Regions from separate parts of the Mannheimia massilioguelmaensis genome, predicted to be linked through region 1. Evidence: riboswitches for the same ligand, from Rfam matches in the RefSeq annotation. Region 1 holds a riboswitch; each other region holds the start of a gene.
The links. Region 1 has a riboswitch for thiamine pyrophosphate ahead of thiM (hydroxyethylthiazole kinase). Riboswitches for the same ligand answer to the same signal wherever they lie in the genome.
Positions count from the first base shown of each region.

Region 1 (5,429 bases):
TGGTTCTCCATCTGAATTTAATTATTGGATAAAGAATGGAGAGCATATATCCTATTCTGATATAAAGGTTTGTGAAAAAAAAGTTTATGCATTGTTAGATTCTAGATTTAAGCATTTAGATGCTATTGAAAATAATATAGGTATAGTTTCCATGAGGAAAAATTATAGGGAGGAATATGATGAGTATATATCATATATAAAAAAAGCAACCCCAAAAATAAGTGAATGTTATTATGATATGGGATATAGATTTACAGCCCCTTATTATTGGTGCTTATCTAGAGATCATGGAGGAGCAAACACAGAAACTTGTAAAGTTAATCAGAAATATCGTTAATTAGTATGTTAAAAGATGTTTTAGATAGTTTCAGTGCGTTTGGCACATTTAATGCAAGCCGAGATCAAGTTACGATTTGGGATATGATTAATACCTATAATACACAAAACCTGACTAATCGAATGTCATTAGATCATGTAGCTCATAGTTTGGGAGCGTCAAGCACAAAAAATGCAATGAACTGGGTGGAATATAAAGGAATAGATTTAAATGACACCACCTTAAAAGGCTATGTGGCAGGCACATCTTATCCAACTACCAATAGTACTATCGGAGGAAGACTGTCACTTGGCTTGTATGATCAAGGTTATGTAGAAAAAGCGGCTGGTTTATTTAAAGACGGGAAAATTACTTATACTGTGGCATCAAGGGATATTGTGGCAACAGGGCTAGGATTGCCTTATCAAATAGGTAGTTTAAGTTTTGGTATCGGTAATACAAATACGACAGGAAGTCATTGGACAGGAATACCGTTATGGGGGATTATTGCAGGGGATCATACCAAGGCTTATTATCGAGATGAAGATGTAATTAATTTTTTAAATCCTAGTTTTGATAAAGAAAGCGAAAAAAATAGACAAAATATAATACATTATCAAAAAAATGTTTGGGGAAGCGTTGGACCTAAAACAGAAATAATAAGATTTGATAATAAGATAATCTTAGGAAAAGAGAAGGAGAATAAGTAATGAGAAAATTATCAACTATATTTTCCTTGTTATTATTAGGATGTTATTTAGCTAATGGTTCTCCAAATGCCTATACTTTTTGGATTAAAGATGGCAGACACATTTCTGCCTCTGAAATGAAATTTTGTTTTGATAAAAATAAATCTAAATTAGGCAGTGCAAATAAGAAAAGATTAGAATATTTAGAAACTCGCTATGAAAAGCTAGGTTATTTAAAAATGAAAACAGAATATCCAAATGAATACCAAGAATATCGAAGTTTGCGTGAGCTGATTCCCTCTAATACTAGTTGTTATTACGAGCTAGGATATAAATTTAGTGCCCCCTTATATTGGTGTATGGCTCAAGATGGAGATAATGCGAGTATATGTAGAGAAAATGCAAAATATCGTTGATTAGTGTGCTTGGTTACCCTAGATGGTACCGGCATCCACACAGTGCTTGATTAACTTTAGTAGAAACCGTTCATTTTTCTCAATTTTTTCATAAAATCTATAAAAACTCGGATAAAGTAAGAACAACCGCTGTATAACTTGCCGATTCTATCAGCTCCCCTCCCCTCACAATGAATGATAATTATCAGAATAGAAGGATAATAAAACGAATAATTGATATGTTTGGAGATAATTCTTCAATACATAATTGTCATGGTCTAGGACAAAAACAATGTGTAACGGATGGTTATCGTAAAGATGAAAAAGACCTAATTATGAATAAAGAACGAACAATTTATGATTTAAACAGAAATTCAAACCATAAATAATAGGAGAAATTTTATGAGAGTACTTTGTATGATTTTTAGTATTGCCTTTTTGGTTAGTTGTTCATTTGGTGGGTTTAAGCCACCTAAACTATACTATATATGGTATACAGGAAAGTCATTTTATGACCCCAATACTGGAGCTTGGATTGGGAAGTTTGAATTTGCCACTCAAAGAGATGTTGATATGCGAGCTTGTGGAATGGACCCTGTATTAGGTGAAAGTGATAAACTTAAAGTTAATTTATGTATGGAAAAAAAAGGATGGTATTTGGAACAAGGTCCCGTATGTGAAGAAAAGTATGTATGGAACGAGCCAGAATGTATTAAATGGCGAGCTAAACACAGCAAACCAGATGCAAAGCCTTGGGGATAATAAAAAATTATTATTAATTTTCAGAAAAACTTTGGGGGATATTGGTTCAAAAACAGAACAAATTGAATTTAACAATAAAACAGTGCATAAAGTAAAAAGTGAAGGATGAAAGCCATTAATTCTATTTTATTTAATAATATCAATATGTTATCTAAATAACAATTCTCCACCAGATATGAATTTTAGGTAAAAAGAGTAAAAAATATTTTATGAAAATTCTAGATTTTGTAAAAAAATTTTTAATTTTTAGACCGCACTTTTACTTCGATTCCCTTTCCATTTTAGTGATCTCACTCACAATTTTATAAAACAAATTTTGTGTTAAATTTTGAACGGTATTACACTTGTTATTACATTAGTCGGGGTGCTACGTTTCAGTAGCTGAGATAACACCCGTGAACCTGATACAGCTAATACTGGCGTAGGAAACTAATTGTAAAAGATTCAAGTAAAACTAAAATACTCTCGTTTATTGATAAAAGATCTTTTGTACTTTTATTCCCTTTCGTCTTATTGCTGGTTAATTTCATTTTTTACAAAAAGGAATTGCTATGCAAACTCATTATTTAGAACTGATTCGTCAAAAAAATCCATTAGTTCATTGTATTACTAATATTGTTGTCACCAATTTTTCCGCTAATGGCTTATTAGCTTTAGGTGCCTCGCCTTTTATGTCAACAATGCCTAAAGAAGTAGCAGAAATTCAAGATTTTGCGCAAGGTTTATTAATAAATATTGGTACGATTCACCCCGCAGATATTGAAGCAATGTTGATTGCAGGAAAAGCAGCAAATCAATTAGATATTCCCGTGGTATTCGATCCTGTTGGTGTGGGTGCGACGAAATTCCGTCAACAGGTTACACATCAATTACTCAGCCAAATCAAAGTGGCGGTTATACGTGGAAACGCTGCGGAAATTGCTTTTTTAGCGGAAGGTTGTTGGCAAGGGAAAGGTGTAGATGCGGCGGGTAATGATGCAGATTTAAATATTATTGCTAAAACCGTGGCTCAAAAATATCAATGTATTGTGGCAATAAGTGGTGAAACTGATGTGATTTCTGATGGTTCACTACTCTGCTCCATTCATAATGGCTCATCTATGCTTCCTAAAGTCACAGGTTCTGGTTGTTTACTTGGTGCTGTAATTGCCGCATTTCTTGGGGTTGCTGAAAAGGATTCATATTTTTCTGCTTGTGTCGAAGCCTGTGCAACTTATGCGGTTGCAGGAGAATTGGCAATGCAAGGCTTACTACCAACTGAATATGGCAGTTTCGCGGTTAATTTTATTAATCAATTAGGTGCTATTACCTCTGCCCAAGTACAACGTGTTAGCAAAATCAACAAGAAGTAAAAAACATATGATGAATCCAATAAGACAAACCTTAACCATTGCAGGTTCCGATAGCGGCGGTGGTGCAGGTATTCAAGCTGACTTAAAAACCTTTCAAATGCGAAATGTTTTTGGGACTTCTGTTATCACTTCGGTGACGGCACAAAATACGCTGGGCGTTTACGATATCCATCTTATTCCTATTGATACAATTCAATCTCAACTTAAAGCTATAGCTGAAGATTTTGATATTAGAGCGGTTAAAATTGGAATGCTGGGAGATGCTAATCGCATTGAATGTGTTGCTGATGGTTTACGTCAATATTCTTTTGGCAAAATTGTGTTAGATCCCGTGATGATTGCAAAAGGTGGAGCTAGCTTACTACCACAAAGTGCGGTCAGTGCATTAAAAAATTTAATGATTCCTCAAGCAGATATTATTACCCCTAATATTCCTGAAGCAGAAGCACTTACAGGGATTAAAATCCATAATGAAACAGATATTAAAAAAGCCGCTGAGATTATACAAAATTTAGGTGTTGAAACGGTAATTATCAAAGGTGGTCATTTAGATGATGCGAAAAGTGCGGTATGTAAAGATTGGATTTTCACTTCAGATGAAGATTTTACACTCTCCTCCCCTCGTTATCAGACCCTTCATACTCATGGCACAGGCTGTACATTTTCAGCTTGCATTACCGCAGAAATAGCTAAAGGCTATACTGTTCCACAAGCGATACATACAGCCAAGTTATTTATTACTGAGGCAATTAGCCATCCATTAAACATTGGTCATGGGCATGGACCAACAAATCATTGGGCATATCGTGATGAATAAAGTGAAATCAATGCTTTCCGTGTATTTTATTGCTGGCTCACAGGATTGCTGCCATTTATCTAATAATGCTGGTGAAAATTTACTCTATATTTTAAAACAAGCACTAATGGGCGGAATTAGTTGCTTTCAATTCCGTGAAAAAGGAAAGAACTCTTTAGAAAATGATCCCGCAGCAAAACGTCAACTTGCCATTGAATGCCAAAAACTATGTAAAGAATTTAATGCTCCTTTCATTATTAATGATGATATTGACTTGGCTTTATCTCTACAGGCTGATGGAATTCATGTAGGACAAACAGATATGGGAATCAACGATATTCTGCTAAAAACTACAGTAAAACCGATTATTGGATTATCAATAAATAATTTAGCACAAGCCTTAGCGAATCAAAATAATCCTAATATCGATTATTTTGGTATTGGTCCTATTTTCTCTACGCAATCTAAATTAGATCACAGTCCTGTGCTTGGTATGGAAATTTTTCATCAAATTCGAGAGCATCAAATTAATAAGCCTTGTGTTGCTATCGGTGGAATTACTGAATTATCCGCCCCCAAACTAAGACAACTAGGTGCCGATGGGGTGGCTGTCATTTCTGCGATTACCCGTTCTAAAAACATTTTCGAAACCATTAGAATATTATCAGGCGGTTAAAATTTAATAAAAAGTGATTTAAATCATAAAATATGAAAATGTTGATTGACATATAAATACGAATCCTTATCATTCATAGCATTTGTTTTTTATTATTAAATTCAATTTATTTTATAACCCTAAGGAATTTTGTATGAGTCAATCACACTTACACTTTCGACTTTCATTATTAGCATTAAGTATTACTTGTGCATTTAGTTCAAACATTTATGCACAAGAAAATACAGAAACACTTTCTCAAATTGATGTCACCACTCAAGAAGAAGTTAAAGCCTCTACTGAACAAAAAACGCAAAAAGTTATACAACAAGAATTAATTCAAAATAATCGTGATTTAGTTCGTTATAGCCCTGATGTTGGCGTTATTAACCAAGGTCGACATCAAAAAGGTTTTGCGATTCGTGGTGTAGAAGATAATCGTGTTGGCATTAGTATCGATGGGG
Region 1 covers NZ_CDQL01000006.1:211,321-216,749, forward strand. Annotated here, with positions in the region: gene BN1226_RS05775 (hypothetical protein) at 1-337, shown strand, start outside; gene BN1226_RS05780 (hypothetical protein) at 343-1,026, shown strand; gene BN1226_RS05785 (hypothetical protein) at 1,026-1,421, shown strand; gene BN1226_RS05790 (hypothetical protein) at 1,803-2,162, shown strand; TPP riboswitch at 2,513-2,607, shown strand; gene thiM (hydroxyethylthiazole kinase) at 2,714-3,514, shown strand; gene thiD (bifunctional hydroxymethylpyrimidine kinase/phosphomethylpyrimidine kinase) at 3,525-4,331, shown strand; gene thiE (thiamine phosphate synthase) at 4,324-4,986, shown strand; gene BN1226_RS05810 (TonB-dependent hemoglobin/transferrin/lactoferrin family receptor) at 5,120-5,429, shown strand, end outside.

Region 2 (5,429 bases), 190 kb from region 1:
TTTGTCTGAACCTGGGGCACGATACTCAGGATATAGTGCACGGCTTTTACTATTAATATAGTCTAATGCGCCCGCACCTTTTGGACATAATGCACCACGGCTGACTGGATGATCAGGATCGCCTTCGATATGGAATAATTTAGAACGGACATTAGAGCCAGTGTAGCCATTTAATGTTGTAGATGGTTTCCCAGTGCTATACATTAACATCCCACAACTTACCGCACAGTATGTACAGGTTTGACGTGCTTCATAAGCACGTAACAATTTGTATTCACGAGGTGCTGCTAAAGCTGAAGTAGGTGCAAAACCTAACATTGCAGCAGATGTCCCCGCCATACCACCTGCACAGATCTTAAAGAACTTTCTTCTTGTGACCTGCATAGATAATCCTCAAAACAATAATAGTTTGTAGTAAACTCATTCATCTAACAACAAAAATGGATAAACGTAGTAACACGATAAAAACTTGCTTTAACGATTTTACTTGTATAAGTAAATGTTAATAAAAAGTAAGAATTGAGTTTCTACAATTATTCATTCCTAATGTTAATGAGAATGAATTTGATTACATCGCTTCCCAAAAAATATAAACAATGGGTAAAGCTTTAAATCTAGTGTAGAATACATTTATTTTCTATTTAAATCTATAACTAATAAGGTTAATTGGAGGAAAAAAGTTGATTCAGATCACAAAAAGAACAATAAATTTTTTCAAAAATTTAACATTTACAAAACATTCTGATAAATATCATTTAGAAAAGAATAGTGAAAAAAGCTCAGAATTTGTACAGAAAGAGGAGTTTTTAGCGATTGAAATGCCTGTGGCATTGGTTTATAACGGTATTTCTCATACAGTAATGATGACTACTCCTCAAGATTTGGAAGATTTCGCATTAGGATTTTCATTAGCTGAAGGGATTATTGATAAAACTTCAGATATTTATGGTATTGATGTGGAAGAAACTTGTAATGGGGTGGAGGTTCAAATTGAATTGGCAACTCGTTGTTTCGTTCGTCTGAAAGATTTACGCCGTACAATGGCTGGACGTACAGGTTGTGGGATTTGTGGCAGTGAGCAATTAGAACAAGTGACTAAAAAATTACCTAAATTAGACCGCACTTTTAGCTTTGATTTAAATAAACTAGATCAATGTTTAACAATTTTGCATGATGCCCAAGTATTGGGTAAGCAAACAGGCTCTACTCATGCCGCGGGTTTCTTCTCTTTAGAAGGCGAGTTATTGGCTATTCGTGAAGATGTTGGACGTCATGTGGCTTTGGATAAATTATTAGGCTGGCATGCGAAGAATAATCAACCTCTGGGATTTGTGTTAGTGACAAGTCGAGCAAGTTATGAAATGGTACAAAAAGCAGCAACTTGTGGCATTGAAATGCTCATTGCAATTTCAGCAGGAACTGATTTAGCTGTGAGAATGGCTGAAGAGAGTAATCTCACATTAATTGGATTTGCTAGGGAAGGACGAGCTACAGTTTATACAGGAAAAGAGCGATTGATATATTGAGCTATGTAAAGGGCAGATCTCGTTAATCCGCCCTATAGCCTTAGTTACTGTTCTGATAGACTCATTTTCGTCCAACGTTCAATTAGCTTTTTACTTTCTTGATCTGAACCAAAATGTAAAAAGTCAATATCAATAAATTGCAATTTTAATGGATCGCTTGCCTTAGGATGATGTTGTGCATGAATATTGGCTGGTAGCTGATAAGAATTAGCTTCACGCCAAGGGATTTCTTGTGCTTCGGCCGTGAGAACCCAGTCGGTAAATAATTTTGCATTTTCAAGATTGCGGGCATTTTTAATAATGCTATTGGCACCTAAAGTATAACCAATGCCTTCACAAGGTAAAACGCCTGTTACTGGCGCACCTTTTTCCTGCTCACGAATATAGCTATGCATAAAACTAATATCTACAGCTACTTCTCCTGATGCTAAGGTGTTTGTCGCTAAACCACTTTTTGAAAATTGTGACACATTTTTATTGAGTGCTTTCAGGTATTCAAAGGCTTTATCTTCACCCCAAAGTGCGATTAAGGTAGTGAGAAATGAATATCCTGTACCAGAGACTCTAGGATCAGGGTATTGAATTTCATTTTTAAATTCTGGTTTTAATAGATCTTTAAAGCATTGTGGTTTTTTAATATTGAGTTTTTCAAGTTTTTGAGTATTAATACCAATGCCTAATTCCATTAAGTAAATAATCGAAGAAAATTCACCTCGTTGTTCCATTAATTGTTTAAATTGTGGCAAAATTTGTTTTTGATTAGGTGAGCGGTATTTTTCAAGTAAGCCTAAATCAGCTGCTTGTAAATGAGGTTCTAAAGTGCCACCGTACCATACATCTGCCTGAGGATTGTCTTTTTCTGCTTTAATTTTACCTAATGTGGTTCCTGTACTATTACGAATAAATTGGGTTTCTACGTGGTATTTTTTAGCGAATGCTTGGCTGATTTTTTCGCAAGCGGTATTTTGCACACTGCAATAAATATTTAATTTACCTTCTGCCTGGGCAAATTGAGGTAATAGGCTTATAGCACCGATAAAAAGTGCGGTAGGTTTTAGAAAAATTTTATGAATAGATAAAATTGAATGAGTTGTCATTGAATTGCTCCTTAATTAAAAGAAAACAAGTCAACACATAAACGAAAGAGAAAAATGTGGATAATTAGTTTCCTACGCCAGTGTTAACTGTATCAGGTTCACGGGTATTTCTCAGCCGATTTTTTCAGCACCCCGACTAACGGAGCAACAATATAAAACCTTTTCTCTTAATTGTAAATAGGGTTGGCTCATTACATTGACAAAGCATATATAACCCTTATAATCCCCTGTAAAAATAAACAGCAAAATGTAGTGAGCAATAATGGATATTTCAGAATTACTTGATGGTTTAAATGATAAGCAACGTGAAGCTGTAGCGGCACCGCTAGGTAACTATTTAGTGTTGGCAGGTGCAGGAAGCGGAAAAACTCGAGTTTTAACTCATCGTATTGCTTGGTTAATTGCTGTCGAAAGCGTTTCTGAAAGTAGTATTATGGCGGTGACTTTTACAAATAAAGCCGCTGCAGAAATGCGTCATCGTATTGAATCAACATTAACTCCCCATTCTTCTCATTCTTTATCAGGTATGTGGGTCGGCACTTTTCATAGCATTGCTCACCGATTATTACGTGCTCATTATGTGGATGCCAATTTGCCACAAGATTTCCAAATTATGGATAGCGAGGATCAACTTCGCCTAATGAAGCGTTTACTTAAATTGCATAATTATGATGAGAAAATGTTTCCAGCAAAACAGGCCTGTTGGTATATCAATAATAAAAAGGATGAGGGTTTAAGACCAAACCTAATTGATGATCATAATGATCGCCAAGAACGAGAATGGATTAAAATTTATCGTATTTATCAAGATACTTGTGATCGTGCCGGGTTGGTGGATTTTGCTGAAATTTTATTACGTGCTTATGAGTTATTTCTCAAGAAACCTGTGATTCTGCAACGTTACCAGCAACGCTTTGGGCAAATATTGGTGGATGAGTTTCAAGATACGAATAAAATTCAATATGCTTGGATCAAATTATTAGCTGGTGAAACAGGCAATGTAATGATTGTTGGGGATGATGATCAGTCTATTTATGGTTGGCGTGGTGCACAAATCGAAAATATTCAAAAATTCCTTGATGATTTCCATCAAGCTCAAACCATTCGTTTAGAGCAAAATTATCGTTCTACAGGCAATATTCTACAGGCTGCCAACCAATTAATTTCAAACAATAATAACCGCCTAGGTAAAGATTTATGGACGGATGGTGAACAAGGCGATCCTGTGGGAATTTATGCCGCATTTAATGAATTAGATGAAGCACTTTTTGTCTCTTCTCAAATTAAGATTTGGTTAGAAGATGGTGGTTGCTTAAATGATATAGCGATTTTATATCGTAGCAATAGTCAATCACGTGTGATTGAAGAAGCACTGATTCGGGCACAAATTCCATATCGTATTTACGGAGGAATGCGATTCTTCGAACGTCAAGAAATCAAAGATGCGTTAGCTTATTTACGCTTAATTGCAAATCGCCAAGATGATGCAGCTTTTGAACGTGTAATTAATACGCCAACTAGAGGTATTGGAGATCGAACTTTAGATATTTTACGTAACTTAACTCGTGAACGTGAAATTACCTTATGGCAAGCTATACAAATTGCAATTCATGAAAATCAGTTAGCTGGTCGTGCTGCTACCGCATTACAGCGTTTTTGTGAGTTGATTAATTCATTAGCTGAAGAAACCGCAGAAATGCCATTGTTTGAGCAAACGGACTTTGTGATTAAGCACTCAGGTTTATATGAAATGTATAAACAGGAGAAAGGAGAAAAAGGTGAAGTTCGTATTGAAAACTTGGAAGAGTTAGTTTCGGCTACCCGTGAATTTATTAAACCTGATGATGCACAAGAAATGACAGATTTGACTGCATTCTTAACTCATGCTTCTTTAGAAGCTGGCGATGAACAGGCTTCGCCTCATCAATCCAGTGTGCAAATGATGACATTACACTCAGCCAAAGGATTAGAATTCCCTCGTGTATTTATGGTTGGTGTGGAAGAAGGTATCTTCCCAAGTTTTATGTCTTTAGAAGAACCAGGTCGTCTAGAAGAAGAACGTCGTTTAGCCTATGTCGGAATTACTCGTGCAAAACAAAAATTGACAATTTGTTATGCAGAAAGCCGTCGTTTATACGGAAAAGAAGAAAGACATATTCCTTCTCGTTTTATTAATGAATTGCCTGAAGAATGTATCCAAGCTGTGCGTTTACGAGGTACAGTGACTCGTGCTTATAACCAAAGTGCGGTCGGTTCTGTGAAAATTTCTGCTGAGAGCCAAGATTATTGGAAAACGGGTCAAAAAGTCAAACATGCTAAATTTGGAATAGGGACGGTGATTAATGTTGAAGGGGCAGACAATAATACTCGCTTGCAAATTGCATTCCAAGGTCAAGGCATCAAATGGTTGATTGCGCATTTAGCCAAATTAGAAAAGATTTAATATGATTAGAGGCATTATTTATTCCATTATTTCTTCGCTATTATTTGGTGGAGTATATTTCCTTGCCACCTTAATTCAACCTGTATCAGGTGAAGGTTTATATGGATTGCGTTTGTTTGTTACGACCCCCTTTGTTATATTGGCACTAATTTTGCTTAACCAACAAAAAGAATTTGTTTTACTGCTTAAACGGCTAGTCACGGAACCCCAGTTAATTATCATCGTGCTTATCACGGCAACATCAATGGGGATACAAATGTGGCTTTATTTGTGGGCACCGAATAATGGTAAAGCGATAGATGTATCTATTGGTTATTTGTTAATGCCATTAGTCATGGTGTTATTTGGTAAAGTTTTTTATAA
Region 2 covers NZ_CDQL01000006.1:23,618-29,046, reverse strand. Annotated here, with positions in the region: gene fdnG (formate dehydrogenase-N subunit alpha) at 1-384, opposite strand, end outside; gene fdhD (formate dehydrogenase accessory sulfurtransferase FdhD) at 681-1,526, shown strand; gene BN1226_RS04890 (ABC transporter substrate-binding protein) at 1,571-2,623, opposite strand; TPP riboswitch at 2,676-2,768, opposite strand; gene uvrD (DNA helicase II) at 2,886-5,066, shown strand; gene rarD (EamA family transporter RarD) at 5,068-5,429, shown strand, end outside.
Region 2: linked by a shared signal. The riboswitch ahead of BN1226_RS04890 (ABC transporter substrate-binding protein) and the one ahead of thiM (hydroxyethylthiazole kinase) in region 1 are both predicted to bind thiamine pyrophosphate.

Region 3 (5,429 bases), on a different contig from region 1:
ATTTTAATAGCAATAATTTCCCTTTAAACTGCTGATAAAAAAATGCCCTTGCAAAGAACAATCCAATAAGCACTGAAAGCCCAGCAGAAAGACTAGCTTGCCAAAAGCTAAACCTTAATACTTGATATAAATAACTATCTTGCCATAAACTTTGCCAAGAGTGAGCTTCCCCCTGATAAAATACGGCTAATAAAGAGCCTCCATAAATCACCATTAATAAACATAGCACCAAAATCCCGCCCACATAATGGGCAGGAGCTAAATGTTTAATGGAAGGAAATAATAAGGACATAACGCCGTTATTTACTCAATGCTGACTGCCATTGGTTTATCCAAGATTTCAATTGTTCATCACTAATCATCAAGGTATCAATAGTTTTACTTTTCATCACGGCACTTTTTAGTGCATCGTAATGAGGCTCAATATTGCCTTCAACCACTGGCAACATAATCCCTTTAGTGATAATGGTTTTTTGGCTATCTGGTTGCAATAGAAAACTTAAAAAATGATCCGCACAAGCATTATTTTTTCCTGCGATTTTGCCTGCCATATCAATTTGTAAGGTTTCACCCTCTGCAAATTCTGTGGCAGCATAGTTGGAATTATGCTCATTCAGCAAATGATAAAGCGGAGAGGTATTATTACTTAATACCAAATCAGCTTCTCCTTTTAAAAAACTACCATAGGTTTCTGACCAACCTTTGCCAACAGTAACAGTATGTTTCTGTAATGTTTGCCACTGTTGATTAATTTGATCTTGTGGATAAAGCATATTCATCCAAACTAATAATCCTCTTCCAATACTGCTTGTACGAGGATCTTGATAAATCACCTTAAGATCTTCACGTTCAATTAACTCTTTTAAGCTCTTAGGTGGATTTTGTAGTTTAGTTTTATCATAAATAAACGCATATTTTGAAAACTCATAAGGCACAAAATATTGGCTCTGCCACTTAACTGGCATGTTAACATGGTTCAAGCTGACACCATGAGGTGCAAATAAACCTGTTTTTTCAGCAGCTTCTAATTGATGATTATCCATACCAATCACCACATCAGCTTTGGTTTTCTTTCCCTCCAAACGTAAACGATTTAACATGGTGGTACGGCTATCAAAAGGAATCATATTAATTTGACACTGAGGGAAGGCTTTTTCAAAATTGGTTTTTACTTCAGGGCCGGCTCCCCACTGTGCAGCAAAATATTCTTCTGCATAAAGGTTGACCGATTGGTTCTCTGCAACCGCTTGTCCAGACAGAAAAAGTGCGGTTGAAAAAAGAAAAATTTTAGATTTAGGCATAAAAAAATCCTTTAATTGAAATTAAAGGAATTTAAGTGCGGTACAATTTTAGAAAAATTTACTCGCTTTCTCAAATCCCTACGCTGTGATTAATCAGATCAGGTTCTACGGGTTTCTCTCAGCCTCAAATGAAGCACCCCGTTGAGAACGGCAAATAGTTTAATCGCTTTTAAGGGATTTATTCAAGCCATTTTTCTACAGAGAGGTTTAAAATAAGTATGACATTAATTAAGTATCTTATAAGCAACTGCATATTTAAAACATTTCTTCACCATCTAACTTTTTATAATCTTTAAGATTCAGTTACAATACACATATAAATCTACATACCAAAGACTTAGGAACATCTATGAGTATGCCCATTTCTGCCTTTCAAACAACGTTAACCCAACTTGCAGAATTATTAATTGAGCAATTTCCTGATCAATGTAATTCGCAATTGTACAAAGATATTATTGATCAACAACAGGATCTGAATGCCCCAATTGGACGGCTAGCACAGGCTATTGCGATGTCTGACTTTGTGGTAGAAATTTTCAAAAAACAACCGCACTTTTTATGGGAGTGTTGGCAAACTAGCCCCTCATTATCTGATTGTGAAAACTATGCTTCTCGTTTAACTCTGTTATTAAATACAGTAACTGACGAAGCGGGGTTATATAAAACATTACGACAATTCCGTAACCGTGAAATGGTGAAGCTCAGTTTTTGTCAGAGCCTGAATTTAGGCACGGTAGAGGAAATTTTTATTCGTCTTTCACAATTAGCTGAAGCATGCATTATTTGTGCAAGAGATTGGCTCTATAAACAAGCTTGTGCAGATTGGGGAACACCGGTGGATGAACAAGGACATCCTCAACAACTTTATATTCTTGGAATGGGCAAACTTGGTGGTTTTGAACTTAATTTTTCATCAGATATTGATTTAATCTTCACCTATCCTGCTAATGGTGAAACTGTTGGAACTCGTAAACCAATGGAAAACCAAAAATTCTTTATGCGTTTAGGACAAAAACTGATTAATACTTTAGATGAATTTACGGTTGATGGTTTCGTTTACCGTACAGATATGCGTTTACGTCCATTTGGTGAAAGCGGTGCATTAGCATTAAGTTTTAATGGAATGGAAACCTATTATCAAGAACAAGGGCGAGATTGGGAACGCTATGCCATGATTAAAGGACGAATTTTAGGGGCAGATGAACAAGATCCTAATATCAAAACCTTACGCCAACTACTTCGTCCATTTGTTTATCGCCGTTACATCGATTTCAGTGTTATCCAATCTTTACGAGAAATGAAGCATAAAATTGAGCGTGAAGTCCGTCGTCGTGGCTTAGTGGATAATATAAAGCTTGGTGCAGGTGGAATTCGAGAAATAGAATTTATTGTACAAGTTTTTCAACTCATTCGTGGCGGTCGAGAAATTGCCTTACAAAAACATGAATTACTCAAACTTCTCCCTGAAATTGAAAAACTAGGTCTGATTAGTGCTAAGCAACATCAAGATTTAATGCAAGCCTATTTATTCTTACGCCGTGTAGAAAACGTATTACAAGCCATTGATGATAAACAAACACAATTACTACCTAGCAAAGAATTAGATCAATTACGTTTAGTCGAAGCAACAAAATGTTTTACTCTTTGGGATCAAAATCATCAAAGCATTGAAATTCATTATCCTATTACTGATTGGCAAAGTTTTTATCACATATTACAACAACATCAGCAAAAAGTGCGGTCAGTTTTTCAAAATTTAATTGGACAAGATGAAGAACCAGAACAAGATATCAAAGAAAATGAATGGCGTGATTTTCTAGACGCCCATATTGAGCAGAATGAGTTATCTGATATTTTGATCCAACAAGGGATCGGCGAAAATGAACGAGAAGAATTAATCCATAAATTAGAAGCTTTCCGTTCTAGTGTGAAACTCCGTTCTATTGGCATTCGAGGACGAGAAGTGCTTGCTCAGCTTCTACCAAATTTATTATTACAAATTTTTTCTCATGCTGAATACCGCACTTTGTTACCAAGAATGTTAAACATTGTCGAGAAAATTCTAACCCGAACAACCTATTTAGAATTATTACTTGAGAACCCTCAAGCATTAACACAACTAATAGAATTATGTGCAAAATCACAACTTATTGCCGAACAGGTAGCACAACATCCAATTTTATTAGATGAGTTATTAGATCCTAAAGCTTTATTAGATCTACCCTCTTATGAAAATTATCCTTCGGAATTACAGCAATATTTACTCCGTTTGCCTGAAGATGATGATGAACAATTTATTACGGCATTACGCCAATTTAAACAAGCTACGCACCTCCGAGTCGCTGCTGCAGATATTTTAGGCGTATTACCAGTCATGAAAGTGAGTGATCATCTTACTTTCCTTGCCGAGGCCATTATCCATGCTGTAGTCAATCTTGCTTGGCAACAAGTCACTGCCCGTTTCGGCAAACCCGAACATTTACAAGATAACCAAACGGGTTTCTTAGTTGTAGGTTATGGGAAACTTGGCGGGATCGAATTAGGTTATCGTTCAGACTTAGATTTAGTCTTCCTCTATGATGGAACGCATCAAGGTCAAACTATCGGTGGAAAAAAAAGCATCGATAATAGCCAATTCTACCTGCGTTTAGCACAAAAGATCATTAGCATTTTCAGCATGAATACCAGCGCAGGGATTCTTTACGAAGTGGACATGCGATTACGTCCATCAGGTAATGCAGGACCACTAAGTTGTTCATTTAAGGCATTTGAAGATTATCAAATGAATGAAGCTTGGACTTGGGAAAAACAATCTCTTGTGCGTAGTCGTGCAGTCTATGGTGAACCTGCATTAAGAGCTCAATTTAATGAAATACGTACAAAAATTTTATCTACCTCTCGTGATTTACAAACACTTAAAATAGATGTGCGAGAAATGCGTGAGAAAATGTATGAACACCTCGCTAACACAAATCCAGAGCAATTTAATATTAAAAAAGATCATGGAGGCATTACAGATATTGAATTTATTGCTCAGTACTTAGTTCTAGCACATGCACCAGAAAACCCGGCATTAGCTTATTGGTCAGATAATGTCCGTATCTTTGATATTATGGCGGAGCATCATATTATTTCACTTGATCACGCAGAAACCTTGAAAAATTGCTATACCAAGTTAAGAAATAAAATACATCATCTGAATTTATTGGGGGCGCCTTCTATCATTAGCAGTAGTGAATTTACTAAGGAACGCCAATTTATTGATGGCGTCTGGAATACCTTATTTACAGATTAACCTCCATAGGGTAAGCCCTACACTTACCCTTATCATTTACCTATAAACAGGTATCAATTTTGATTTAAATCATTAAAATCACTTGATTTTTAAAAATTACTTTCTATTTTTCACCAAATACCCTACTATTTTTGTCAACTTATTTACTTTTACTCTATCATAAACAAAATCTGAGGTATCTATGACGTTTTCAAATCAAAAATTAAGTGATATTGCCATTTCTGTACCAGGTGCAATTAAATTATTTCGAGAATATGATTTAGATTATTGCTGTGGTGGTTCTGTGGAATTAGCCAGTGCAGCACAAGCGAAAAATTTAGATATAAATGAAATTAACACACGCCTAACTGAGCTACAAAATACACCATCTGAAATTGATGAGACTAATTGGACTGAAGCACCATTTAATGAACTTATTACTTATATTATTGCTCGCTTCCACGATGGTCATCGTGAACAATTACCAGAATTACTGGAACTAGCAAAAAAAGTAGAAGAAGTACATGCTGATCGCGAAGATTGCCCTATAGGTGTAGCTGCAGAATTAGAAAATATTTTTGCAGATCTTTCCCAACATTTAATGAAAGAAGAACAAATTCTTTTCCCAATGATTAATGCAGGGAATTATATGATGGCAACCATGCCGATTCGTGTGATGGAAATGGAACATGATGAAATGGGCGATCAATTAGAAGTTTTAAAATCACTTACCAATAATGTCACCGCACCAGCAGATGCATGTACAAGCTGGAGAACATTATATTCAGGTATTGCTCATTTTATTGACGAATTAATGTTACACACTCATACTGAAAATAATATTTTATTCCCTC
Region 3 covers NZ_CDQL01000008.1:65,448-70,876, reverse strand. Annotated here, with positions in the region: gene thiP (thiamine/thiamine pyrophosphate ABC transporter permease ThiP) at 1-292, opposite strand, end outside; gene thiB (thiamine ABC transporter substrate binding subunit) at 300-1,301, opposite strand; TPP riboswitch at 1,359-1,452, opposite strand; gene glnE (bifunctional [glutamate--ammonia ligase]-adenylyl-L-tyrosine phosphorylase/[glutamate--ammonia-ligase] adenylyltransferase) at 1,651-4,596, shown strand; gene ytfE (iron-sulfur cluster repair protein YtfE) at 4,778-5,429, shown strand, end outside.
Region 3: linked by a shared signal. The riboswitch ahead of thiB (thiamine ABC transporter substrate binding subunit) and the one ahead of thiM (hydroxyethylthiazole kinase) in region 1 are both predicted to bind thiamine pyrophosphate.